DNA from 2 places in the Sporolactobacillus sp. PKPK-6 genome. Region 1 is predicted to be linked to the other one. Evidence: predicted binding sites of a transcription regulator. Region 1 holds the regulator's gene; the other holds the start of a gene.
What was found. The regulator CtsR, encoded in region 1, represses protease genes until heat stress. The targets are predictions, from matches to a motif close to ATGGTCAATAAAGGTCAAACA.
Positions count from the first base shown of each region.

Region 2: a site for CtsR is predicted at 2,766-2,786, ahead of clpP (ATP-dependent Clp endopeptidase proteolytic subunit ClpP). Genes of this name have one in related genera too.

Region 1 is NZ_JBWXPA010000001.1:1,801,390-1,807,585, forward strand. It holds gene radA (DNA repair protein RadA) at 1-1,348, opposite strand, end outside; gene clpC (ATP-dependent protease ATP-binding subunit ClpC) at 1,466-3,916, opposite strand; gene AC1MBV_RS08870 (CtsR family transcriptional regulator) at 4,279-4,737, opposite strand; tRNA gene AC1MBV_RS08875 (tRNA-Ala) at 5,236-5,308, opposite strand; tRNA gene AC1MBV_RS08880 (tRNA-Pro) at 5,394-5,467, opposite strand; tRNA gene AC1MBV_RS08885 (tRNA-Arg) at 5,472-5,548, opposite strand; tRNA gene AC1MBV_RS08890 (tRNA-Leu) at 5,562-5,650, opposite strand; tRNA gene AC1MBV_RS08895 (tRNA-Gly) at 5,661-5,735, opposite strand; tRNA gene AC1MBV_RS08900 (tRNA-Lys) at 5,751-5,825, opposite strand; tRNA gene AC1MBV_RS08905 (tRNA-Thr) at 5,835-5,907, opposite strand; tRNA gene AC1MBV_RS08910 (tRNA-Val) at 5,915-5,987, opposite strand; rRNA gene rrf (5S ribosomal RNA) at 5,993-6,109, opposite strand; rRNA gene AC1MBV_RS08920 (23S ribosomal RNA) at 6,183-6,196, opposite strand, start outside.
Region 2 is NZ_JBWXPA010000001.1:868,011-874,206, forward strand. It holds gene AC1MBV_RS04170 (CotD family spore coat protein) at 423-971, opposite strand; tRNA gene AC1MBV_RS04175 (tRNA-Arg) at 1,205-1,277, shown strand; gene AC1MBV_RS04180 (D-alanine--D-alanine ligase family protein) at 1,579-2,643, shown strand; gene clpP (ATP-dependent Clp endopeptidase proteolytic subunit ClpP) at 2,853-3,437, shown strand; gene AC1MBV_RS04190 (HPr family phosphocarrier protein) at 3,502-3,756, opposite strand; gene whiA (DNA-binding protein WhiA) at 3,800-4,732, opposite strand; gene AC1MBV_RS04200 (gluconeogenesis factor YvcK family protein) at 4,750-5,712, opposite strand; gene rapZ (RNase adapter RapZ) at 5,717-6,196, opposite strand, start outside.

The sequences.
Region 1 (6,196 bases):
TTTTAATTGCTTGAGTCAGAGACTCGACACCAACTAACGATACGCCTTCCGGAGACGACCATCCTTCTACATTCTTCGCCGGGATGAAGATCCGTGTAAAGCCAAGCTTAGAAGCCTCGTTCACCCGTTGCTCAATTCGGGACACACGCCGCACTTCTCCGGTCAAACCGATTTCGCCAATAAACGCGTCACCCACTTTGGTGGGTTGATTGTTGAAGCTTGAGGCAATGCTGATTGCAGCAGCGAGATCAACTGCAGGTTCATCCAGTTTCACGCCTCCGGCAACATTGACATAGGCATCCTGATTCTGCAACAGCAGTCCTACCCTTTTTTCCAAAACCGCCATGAGAAGCGATACACGGTGATTATCCAACCCTGCTGCCATCCGGCGCGGATTTCCGAAGCTTGTCGGTGTTACAAGTGCCTGCACCTCGACCAAAAGCGGCCGAGTGCCCTCAATGGATGCGGTCACTGCTGACCCCGCAGCCCCTTTGGCACGTTCCTGAAGAAAGATTTCCGATGGATTGGCGACCTCGACAAGTCCTCCTTCCTTCATTTCAAACACACCCATTTCATTCGTTGAACCGAAGCGGTTTTTAACCGCCCTAAGGATACGAAATGTATGATGGCGCTCTCCCTCAAAATATAATACAGTATCTACCATGTGCTCAAGTGTCCTTGGTCCTGCCAAGGCACCATTTTTTGTAACATGCCCAACGATAAAAATTGCAATGCCTTGCTGTTTCGCTAGACGCAACAAGTAGGCCGTACATTCCTTAACTTGAGAGATGCTTCCCGGAGCTGAAGAAAGATCTGAATTGTAAATGGTTTGAATTGAGTCAATGACCATTATTTCGGGGTTCACTTGTTCAATGTGGCTTTCAATCTGACGAATGTCTGTCTCAGCAAGCACATACAGCTCCGCAGATGACACGCCTAGTCGTGTCGCCCTCATTTTCGTCTGTCGAACGGATTCTTCTCCGGAAATATAAAGTACTCGGTGCCCCGTACGTGCTAATTGATCAGAGGTCTGGAGCAGCAGAGTTGATTTACCAATTCCCGGATCCCCTCCGACAAGGGTAAGCGAAGCGGGTACAACCCCTCCCCCAAGCACTCGATTCAGCTCGACCATTCCCGTCTTTATTCGCGGTTCCTCTTCCAGAATGACATCCGTAAGCCGAGAAGGTTTGCTCGCCGGTCCGGCCGTTTGACCGAGAACGGGCGACGCAGGGCGGATGGTTTCTTCTACCAATGTGTTCCAATTTTGACACCCTGGACAGCGTCCCATCCATTTCGGACTTTCATAGCCGCATTCTTGGCAGATAAATACTGTTTTCACTTTTGCCATTTGATCACCTTACCCATTGTAAATTCGGGTACAGCCCTTTCTGAATAAGAAAAAAAGCCAAGGCTTTAAAACTTTGGCTTCTTCAAACATCAATACAATTGCTCTACTGTGTGAAGATCAAGACTTCACAACGGCTTCTTCTTTTTTCTGGTTTACTAAGTACTCGCCGTCACTGTAATCGATGACAACATTCGTACCTTTCTTGATGTTGCCCTTGAGCAGTTCCTCTGACAACTTATCTTCTACCCGTCGCTGCAGTGCGCGACGAAGCGGTCTGGCACCGTACTCAGGATCATAGCCTTCCTCAACGATCTGTGCCTTCGCTGCATCGGTCAATTCAATAACAATTCCTTGATTTGACAAGCGATTCTTCAGCTGGTTCGCAAGCAGGGTCACAATTTCCAGCAATTGTTCCTTCTTTAATTCATGGAAGACAATGATTTCATCAATTCGGTTCAGGAATTCCGGACGGAATGCCCGTTTCAGCTCACCCATCACCTTTTCTTTCATTGCCTTATATTCATGGCCTTCCTCACCGACTGAAAAGCCCACATATTTGTTCTTCTTCAATTGGCTGGCGCCGACATTAGAAGTCATAATTATTGCCGCATTGCGGAAATCAACCGTTCTTCCCTTGGAATCAGTTAATCTTCCGTCATCAAGTACTTGAAGCAAGATATTAAATACATCAGGATGTGCTTTTTCAATTTCATCGAAAAGGATGACAGAATACGGTTTTTGACGAACCTTTTCAGTCAGCTGGCCGCCTTCTTCATGGCCCACATAACCTGGAGGCGAACCGACCAGGCGGGAAGTCGTATGTTTTTCCATGTATTCCGACATGTCGATGCGAATAATGGCTTCCTCATCGCCAAACAAGGTCTCTGCAACGGCACGAGCGAGTTCCGTTTTTCCGACACCAGTCGGTCCAAGGAAAATGAATGAACCAATTGGACGTTTCGGATCCTTTAATCCTGCACGTGCCCGTCGAATGGCATGTGAAATGGCATCAATTGCTTCATTCTGTCCAATGACGCGTTCATGAAGGATAGACTCCATGTTCAGCAGCCGTTCGCTCTCTTTTTGCTCGAGCTTGACAACCGGAACGCCGGTCCAATTTGCGACTACGAGCGCGACATCGTCCGGAAGGACTTCTGTATTTTCCTTGCCTTGTTTTTCTTTCCATTCCTTCTTGCAAATATCGACTTGTTCTTTCAATTTTTGCTCATGATCACGAAGTGATGCAGCTTTTTCAAATTCCTGGCTTTGTACAGCCGCATCTTTTTCCTTCTTGATGGTTTCCAGACGCTGCTCAAGCTCTTTGAGATTTGGCGGAGCTGTGTACGAACGGAGCCGAACTTTAGAAGCTGCTTCATCAATTAAGTCAATCGCTTTATCGGGAAGAAAACGATCCGAAATGTAACGATCCGACAGCCGCACTGCTTCAGTAATTGCTTCATCCGTGATTTTCACCCGATGATGGGCCTCATAACGGTCACGTAATCCCTTTAATATTTGCACAGATTGTTCTGAAGTTGGTTCTTTTACTTTGATCGGCTGGAATCGTCTTTCTAAGGCCGCATCCTTTTCAATGTACTTGCGGTACTCATCGAGCGTCGTCGCACCAATACATTGCAATTCTCCGCGTGACAGAGAAGGCTTCAGGATATTCGACGCATCAATAGCGCCTTCAGCTCCTCCTGCTCCAATCAACGTGTGTAATTCATCTATAAAAAGAATAACATTGCCCGCTTGGCGAATTTCATCCATAACTTTTTTCAACCGGTCTTCAAACTCGCCACGATATTTTGTCCCGGCTACGACCGTACCCATATCCAAGGTCATGACGCGTTTCTCTCTGAGAATTTCCGGAACTTCATTATTTACAATCTCCTGCGCCAAGCCTTCCGCTACCGCTGTTTTACCAACACCCGGTTCACCGATCAGCACAGGGTTGTTCTTTGTGCGGCGGCTGAGTACCTCAATCACACGTTCAATTTCTTTGCTGCGCCCGATGACAGGGTCAAGCGAACCTTCGCTTGCCATCGCAGTCAGATCACGCGCCAGGCTGTCAAGCGTCGGTGTGCTCGCGTGTGCGGCATTCCGACTCTGAGCGTTCCCGGAGGTTGCCTCGTGGCTTCCAAGCAGCTGAAGGACCTGCTGACGTGCTTTATTAAGACTTACTCCCAGATTATTAAGTACGCGAGCAGCAACCCCTTCACCCTCGCGAATCAATCCAAGAAGAATATGCTCTGTTCCAACGTAAGAATGACCAATTTTTCTTGCTTCATCCATTGAAAGCTCGATAACACGCTTCGCACGCGGTGTGTAATGTGGCGTCTGTACTTCCTCAGTACCGCGGCCAATCAAGGCCTCTACCTCTTTCTGAATTTTTTCAGGATCCAGATTCAAAGCAAGCAGTGCCTTAGCGGCAATACCGTCACCTTCACGCACGAGGCCGAGCAAAATATGTTCTGTTCCAATATTATTATGCCCGAGACGCATCGCTTCTTCTTGTGAAAGTGCGAGCACCTTTTGAGCACGTTCTGTAAATCGTCCAAACATCATAATGGTGGCCTCCTTTAATTGCTATCTCTTTTCACTGGCCTTAAAACAATCTATGCGGCATCAAAAAAACCTTTACCTGTACACTATTCAAACAGCGGTTTTTTTGATCGTTCACCACCCATATTCATTGCCCAAATTTCTCAATACGAGAAATCGGGCTGAGCCGTTAATTAACTATATTCGGCACCGAAGTACTGAAACCCTCTTTAAAAATCAGTATTAAGATGTTCTGTAAGCAACATCCCACTCAAAATACTGATCTCTTTCAGTGTCTTGATGTAATATCTTATTATATCCAATCAATCAGATATTTACCAAGACGAAGGCTTAACAATCAACTTACTGCGCCCACATAACAAATTCTATCTGCTATATGTGAGTGATTGCAACATAGCTCTTAAAAGATTCGCACGCAGTTCATCTCTTAGTGGGATATCAATATCAAGAACCGTATGACTCACAGCCATAAGCATCAATCGTGCCTCTCGGTCGCTGATCACATCTTCCTCAAGCAAATGAACGATAATCGACTCTGCCATACTCTGCGTCAATCTATAACCGATTAATCCGATCATTTCATCAATGAGTTCGGCATCTGTAACCGGGCGGACTTTGACGACACGAATGTATCCGCCACCGCCACGCTTGCTCTCTACAACATAACCGCGCTCAATAGAAAAACGCGTTTTTAAAACATAATTAATCTGCGACGGAACACATTGAAATTTTTCCGCCAGTTCGCTCCGCTTCAATTTAATGATATCGTTCGAATCAAGTATTTCTTTTATATATTTCTCAATGATATCAGAGATATTTCTCATCGGGGCACCCTCTCTCCCTGACTTTGACTAACTTTGACTATGAATTTATTATGCACGATTTTACATAAATAATCAACTTAATTAGTTAGCTAACCTTTTCCATTTTGCTTTATCAATCTTTCTTTGCGTAAGAAAAACCGGGCAAAAACCGCCCGGTCCTGAATCTCCAGTCATGTGAGTCATGTGTCATTGGTTTGTGTCTTTACGGTGCTGAATCATCGCTCCGGTTGCTCGCATCAACTGAGCGCTACCGTGGGCGCACCGCGAGCCTCCTCAGACAGGCAGAAATTAGCGGGGTCTCGCTGGCACCTGATCCCGCAGGCGTGTCGCACCTCTGCTTTGATTTTCGGCCAAGACACTGGTTTATTCGTTTAAATACGGGGCAAAATCTTATACTTTCTTTACTTGCAAAAAAAACAGGATTAATGATCTCTGATCAAAAATCCTGTTTACATTACAACCGACTCTCTAGCAGTCGATTCAAAAATATCGATTAAGTGGAGCCTAGGGGGATCGAACCCCTGACCTCCTGCGTGCAAAGCAGGCGCTCTCCCAGCTGAGCTAAGGCCCCATTTAAATGCGCGCAACGCTATCGAAAGTCGTTGCCAAGTCATACAAAAACCACGAGACAATCTCGTTCTTTTTGTAAGAAACAATCGGGAAGACAGGATTTGAACCTGCGACCCCCACGTCCCGAACGTGGTGCTCTACCAAGCTGAGCCACTTCCCGATAATGGTGCGCCCTAGAGAAGTCGAATCCCCAACCTTCTGATCCGTAGTCAGACGCTCTATCCAATTGAGCTAAGGGCGCAAATAAACTAAAATGGTGCCGAGAGCCGGACTCGAACCGGCACGGTAGTCACCTACCGCAGGATTTTAAGTCCTGTGCGTCTGCCAATTTCGCCATCCCGGCATACATAAAATGGAGCGGAAGACGGGATTCAAACCCGCGACCCCCACCATGGCAAGGTGATGTTCTATCACTGAACTACTTCCGCATAATAATAAACAAATGGTGAGCCACGAAGGATTTGAACCTTCGACCCTCTGATTAAAAGTCAGATGCTCTACCCCTGAGCTAGTGGCTCATGTTACAGTGCCGGTCAGAGGACTTGAACCCCCAACCTACTGATTACGATTCAGTTGCTCTACCAATTGAGCTAGACCGGCATAAAAATGGAGGATATAGGGCTCGAACCTATGACCCTCTGCTTGTAAGGCAGACGCTCTCCCAGCTGAGCTAATCCTCCATAATGCCTGGCAGTGACCTACTCTCACAGGGGGACAGCCCCCAATTACCATCGGCACAGAAGAGCTTAACGACCGTGTTCGGGATGGGAACGGGTGTGACCTCTTCGCTATGACCGCCAGACTTCCGGCTCGCATGAGCCTTCAAAACCGGTAACGAAAGCAATCGAAACAAAACAAGTGAATCCAAGTTCTTCTGGGTTAAGCCCTC
Region 2 (6,196 bases), 930 kb from region 1:
CTTCCTTCAGCGGAATTGTGTATTTGGCGCGCATCGGATTACGTGCGCGGTCGAATACCGCCACGTTCTATAATACATGGTGTGCCAAAAGAACACAAACTGATCGCAAACGTTACACAAAATATTTTTTCATCTTTTTAAGCGGACTAGAAAGAACGCGCAAAAGCGCCCGGTCCATACGTCCGCAGGATGCGGAGAATTTCCTTCTATTTCAGATTGGGCGATCAGCATCTTATGACGTCTATCGTCTAACCAACAAGGCAAAACGCTAAACGGTTTATACATAAATAGAAGCAACTTATATTTACATGTCCATTGGTGTCCAGCGCCCCTCAAGCGAGTCATGATGTTTCTTTACTTGGTAAAGAAAAAGAGCCCTTTGACAGGCTCTTCTTCATTAATAGTGCGGTAAATACCTTACTTCAGCAGTGCGGCTTTGGAAAACATGGTTTGCCGCATTGTACGTCATAGTGGCACTCATCACAAGTCTCCGACATCGTGTGTGGGTAGTAGTGCTGATGTTCGTAGATGTAATGAGTTTTTCTGATCGTGTGCAGTTGATGAATATGTTTCACAATGACTGGCTTGTAAATATGCTGAACATTGACGGTCTGCGGATCATAGACTGTACCGCCTTGTGTTGGCGGACAATGCAGCGTATTTTCAGTCGTTTTTCCTGCGGCAGCTCCCGGGGCTGTGCCAGCTCCGGCAACATTTCCATAGGGTGCATAACCACCTTTACCTTTCCCTTTACTTGGGAAGCCCATTGGTGCTGTTGAGCATTTGGAAGCCGGTTTAAATTCAGGTTTGTAAGCCGGCTTGTTTTCCGACTTATATTCATGTGTCGGACTTGGCATCGGGCTGACTGGGCCGGCATTGCCCCAATTTCCGATATTCCCCGTGTTGCTTACATTTCCGACGTTTCCCATATTGCCTGAAACAGGCTGATTTGAATAAGGTGAAACCTCCATAATTTTGCTCCTCCTCGTCAATTAAAGTACACTAATAACCTATGAGTCGAGGAAAGCCATTGCACTAATGAGAACACCTAATTTTAGTCGTTCCGCCTAAATTTGGGCAGATAACATGAGAAACTGTTGGTGTTGATCATCCTAAATTACCTCATTGATTTTTGAAAAACGCTTGCAAAAGCGAAGTAAATCACTTAGAATAGACAAATGTCAGCGAGAATTTTCTTACCTATGCGCTCGTAGCTCAGTGGATAGAGCAATGGTTTCCGGTACCATGTGTCGGGGGTTCGACTCCCTTCGAGCGCATCAAATGGTGCAGCAATCCGAACGCATCATACAGTAATTGTATTGACGGCACTTCTGAGAAACGCTCGGAAGTGCCCTTTTTATTCCATGAATGTGCTTGTACCGTATTGTCTATGAAATTTGTATCAAATTATAGGCAAAACTTTAGAAATAATTAAGACGAATATCTATAATTTGCTTTATGATTAACCAATAAAGTACAAATTGGTGTTTTCATTTTTCTTTGAATCATTAAAGAAAATTATGTTCCGCTTAAACGGGAATGAAAACAAATACTCAGAATAAAAAGGAGTCGTACACATTGACAAAAGTAACAGTAGGCGTTCTATTTGGAGGTCACTCGGCAGAATATAAAATCTCTCTGAAGTCTGCATACTCCATTATCACCAGCCTGGATACTGAAAAATACGAGTTGGTACTGATTGGCATAACGCAGGACGGTTCATGGAAAAGATATACAGGCCAGGTAGATGCCATTCCTTCGGATACTTGGAGTGAACAAAATTGTGTGCCTGCATGGATTTTACCGGATAAAAAATTGCATGGATTGATTGAACAGCATCATGATCAGCTTATTCGCACACATCTTGATGTCGTTTTCCCCGTTTTGCATGGTAAAAACGGAGAAGACGGAACCATTCAGGGCCTCCTTGAACTATCTGGAATTCCCTATGTCGGTTGTAATGTGCTGAGTTCTTCAATGGGCATGGATAAGGATATTTCACACCGTATCGTGAAGGACGCAGGCTTCCGTGTTCCTGAAACAGTTTCCATCACCGGGAAGTCCTCAAAGGAACAGTTAGAGAAAATTAGTGTCGGCTTGAGTTACCCGGTTTTCGTCAAACCGGCAAACGGCGGTTCTTCGTTCGGCGTCACTAAGGTTGCTGATTCTGCCGGTCTTTTAGCGGCAGTTGTTGATGCTCAGAACTACGACAGCAAAATCTGTATTGAAGAAGGAATCGACGGCTGTGAAGTGGGCTGCTCCATCTTAGGAAACGGGGACGACTTGACAGTCGGCGAAGTTGATCAGATTGTTCTGTCTCACGGTTTCTTCCGCATTCATCAGGAATCACATCCGGAAACAGATTCCGAGAATTCAACGATTCGCGTCCCAGCCGATGTTTCATCAGACGTTGAGGCACGTATCAAGCAAACCGCTAAAGCAATTTATAGTGCGCTGGGATGTACAGGATTAACACGTGTCGACATGTTCCTTACACCTGATCATGAAGTTGTCTTTAATGAAATAAATACAATGCCCGGATTCACCAGCTACAGCCGCTATCCGCGAATGATGAAAGCTGCCGGCATCAGCCTGACCCAAGTTACGGATACGGCCATTCAATTAGCACTCCAAAGCAAATAATTGAAACCTTGAGAGCTGATAACTATTATTGGCTCTGAAGTTTGCGCTTTCTGCACTCAGTTTGTCATTATAGGAGAGATCCACTGCCTCAACTTCATGAAAAGCTGAGCAGTGGATCGTTAAATTTGACCTATATTGACCTTTAATGTATCATGGATGTTGGTAATGGGAAAAATAACTTTCTTCAATGGAAAAAGGGGGTTCGTTCAATGCCTTTAATACCAACAGTCATTGAGCAGACAAACCGCGGCGAACGCGCGTATGACATCTACTCACGCTTATTGAAAGACCGTATCATTATGCTTGGAACAGCAATTGACGACAATGTAGCTAATGCGGTTGTCGCACAGCTGCTTTTCCTGGCAGCAGAAGATTCGGAGAAAGATATTTCGCTTTACATCAATAGCCCCGGCGGATCAATTACCGCAGGAATGGCCATTTTTGATACAATGCAGTTTATTAAACCAAAGGTATCAACCATTTGCATTGGTATGGCCGCTTCAATGGGCAGCTTCCTCTTAACTGCAGGCGAAATCGGTAAGCGTTACGCACTGCCGAATAGCGAAATTATGATTCACCAGCCGCTTGGCGGCATGCAGGGTCAGGCGTCAGATATGGAAATTCACGCAAAGCGGATCATTTCTATTCGTGAAAAGTTGAATCATATCTATGCTGAACGTACCGGTCAGCCTTACGAAGTGATTGCTCGTGATACGGATCGTGACAATTTCATGTCCGCAGAAGAAGCGAAGAAGTATGGTTTGATTGACGATATTATGGTTTCAGCAAAATAATTGACCATAAAGAAAAGCCGGAGCATCTGCTCCGGCTTTTCTTATTGTCTTTTAGTAAGCGTTATCATTTGTTTTCAATAAAAGAAGCCAGCGTCTCAAGCGCCATACGTTCATCCTCACCCTCAGCGGTCAGAATGAGCTGCTCACCGCGAGCCGGTGCCATGCTCATGACACCCATGATGCTCTTCACATTTGCTACGTGCCCGTCTTTTTCAAGCGTTATAGCTGCCTGATAAAGGTTGGCATTCTGCACAAATAGAGCGGCTGGCCGCGCCTGAAGGCCATTTTCCAGCCCGATGATCACTTTCTTAGTCAGCATGTTGTCCATTCCTCCTTTCATAAAAATGAAGGCGCACAACCATTTATTGGCCCTGTCGAATCCGATTGGCAATCGCGTCGATTTTTCGGAAGCGATGGTTAATCCCAGATTTGCTGATTGGCTCACCATTAACCATTTCTCCAAGCTCTTTCAGCGTAATGTCCGGATTTTTCAACCGAATCTCAGCAATTTCCCGCAATTTATCCGGCAATTCTTCCAACCCGATACTCTTCTCAATCAACCGGATATTTTCCATCTGTCTCATCGCAGCGGAGACCGTTTTATTCAAGTTCGCCGTCTCACAATTGACAAGCCGGTTCACTGAATTACGCATGTCCTTGACAATACGGATATCCTCAAAATAAAACAGAGCTTTGTTTGCGCCGATAATGCTCAGAAAATCGGTGATCTTTTCGCCCTCTTTCATATAAATGATGTATCCGTTCTTTCTCGGCAAGATCTTAACATTAAGATTGAACGTATTCATCAGTTTAGCCAAAGAATACGTATGTTCTTCATAATTCGAAAAAATTTCTAAGTGATATGAGGATTCCGGATGGTTCAGTGAACCACCTGCCAAGAATGATCCACGCAGATAGGAACGTTTGCAGCAGTCGCTCTCAATTAATTCTGGGGCAATTTCACGGGTAAACTGTCCTCCGTCATCAATGATTCTCAAATCTTCCAGGAACGGACGCGCCGTTTCTTTCAGACGAACAATATAAACATTATTTTTCTTCAGCCGCATCTTTCTCCGTACCAGGATCTCGATTTGATAATGGTACGCTTGTTTAATCAGTCGGAAAATCCGTCGAGAAATTGCTGCATTCTCTGTTGCGATATCCAATTCAATTCTCTTGTTACGAATTGAGATGAAGCCATTCATTCGTGTCAGCGCAGCAAGCTCCGCACGCGCGCAGCAGTCATCTACCTCGAGCATCGTCAATTCTTTTTTGGTTTCGGCGGCAAATGACATGCCAATCCCTCCAAACCTTACACTTTTTTCTCCGTAAATAAAGACATCAGCATACGGCCGACGACTTCTTCATCATGACGTACAACGCCTCCGGCAGTCTTGATCAGCGGCGCATGAATGACATCAATGCCTAGATCATTCAGTTGCTCCCAATCAATCTGCACCGGCTCTGATTCTTCAGCTGCGTAACGCTTCAGCAAGTCGACTTTAATGGGCCGGCTGTTCACAATAATTGTATCGATAAAAGGATGTGCGACATGGCGATGAATGGCCTTAATATGTTCAGATGCCGTAAAATGGTCGGTTTCCCCCTTTTGCGTCATGACATTACACACATACACTTTTCTGGCCTTCGAACGCGCAATTTCATCGGCGAGTTCCGGTACAAGCAAATTAGGGATCACGCTCGTATAAAGACTGCCGGGTCCGAACGTAATTAAATCCGCGTCACGAATCGCTCGGACGCTTTCCGGGAGCGGCTGAATATCCGCCGGCTTTAAGAAAACACGTTCAATCCGTTTGTTCACTTCGGGAATATGCGATTCTCCTTCCACGATACTGCCGTCGCTCATCACTGCACCGAGTGCAATCATTTGATCCGCCGCAGGCAGCACCTGGCCGTGAACATTGAGAATTCGGCTTAATTCGCGCACACCTTTGACAAAATCACCGGTTATCGATGTCAGCGCGGCAATCAGCAGGTTTCCTAAGGAATGGCCGTTTAATCCACTGTCTGTTTTGAACCGATGCTGAAGCAATTGTTCGAACATCGGTTCAATATCTGATAGCGAAACAAGTACATTGCGGATATCGCCGGGCGGAGGAATCTGCAGCTCATTTCTCAGCTTTCCGCTGCTGCCGCCGTCGTCCGCAACAGTCACAATCGCAGTGATATCCACCGGGTACTTCTTCAAACCGCGAAGCACCGCCGGAAGCCCTGTGCCCCCGCCGATCGCAACGACTTTTTTTCGATCTGTCATTCGATTATTTTCCTCTCTCAATATCCCGGTGCGACACATTCGTCGGGAAATCTCCGGAAAGTTTTTTGGCAATCCACTCGGTCAAGGCGACTGATCGATGTTTGCCGCCTGTGCAGCCGATCGCAATAACCAGCTGCCCTTTGCCTTCACGTTTGTACTGTGGAATCATGAATTGAAGCAGATCCATCAGCTTCTTCAAAAATTGCTTCGTCTCCGACCATTTCAGCACGTACTCAGAAATATCAGTATCAAGTCCAGTCCGCTCACGCATATGCTTCACGTAGTAAGGATTGGGCAGAAAACGTACATCAAAAACGAGATCAGCATCGATGGGAAGCCCGTATTTAAAACCAAAGGACAGCAAATTAACGCGGAATGTCTCCGTTTCGCTGGCAAATTCCTGAACGATGCGATCGCGTAATTCTCTTGGTTTCATGTCTGTTGTGTTTATATAATATTGGGCGAGTCCTTTAACTTCTTCAAG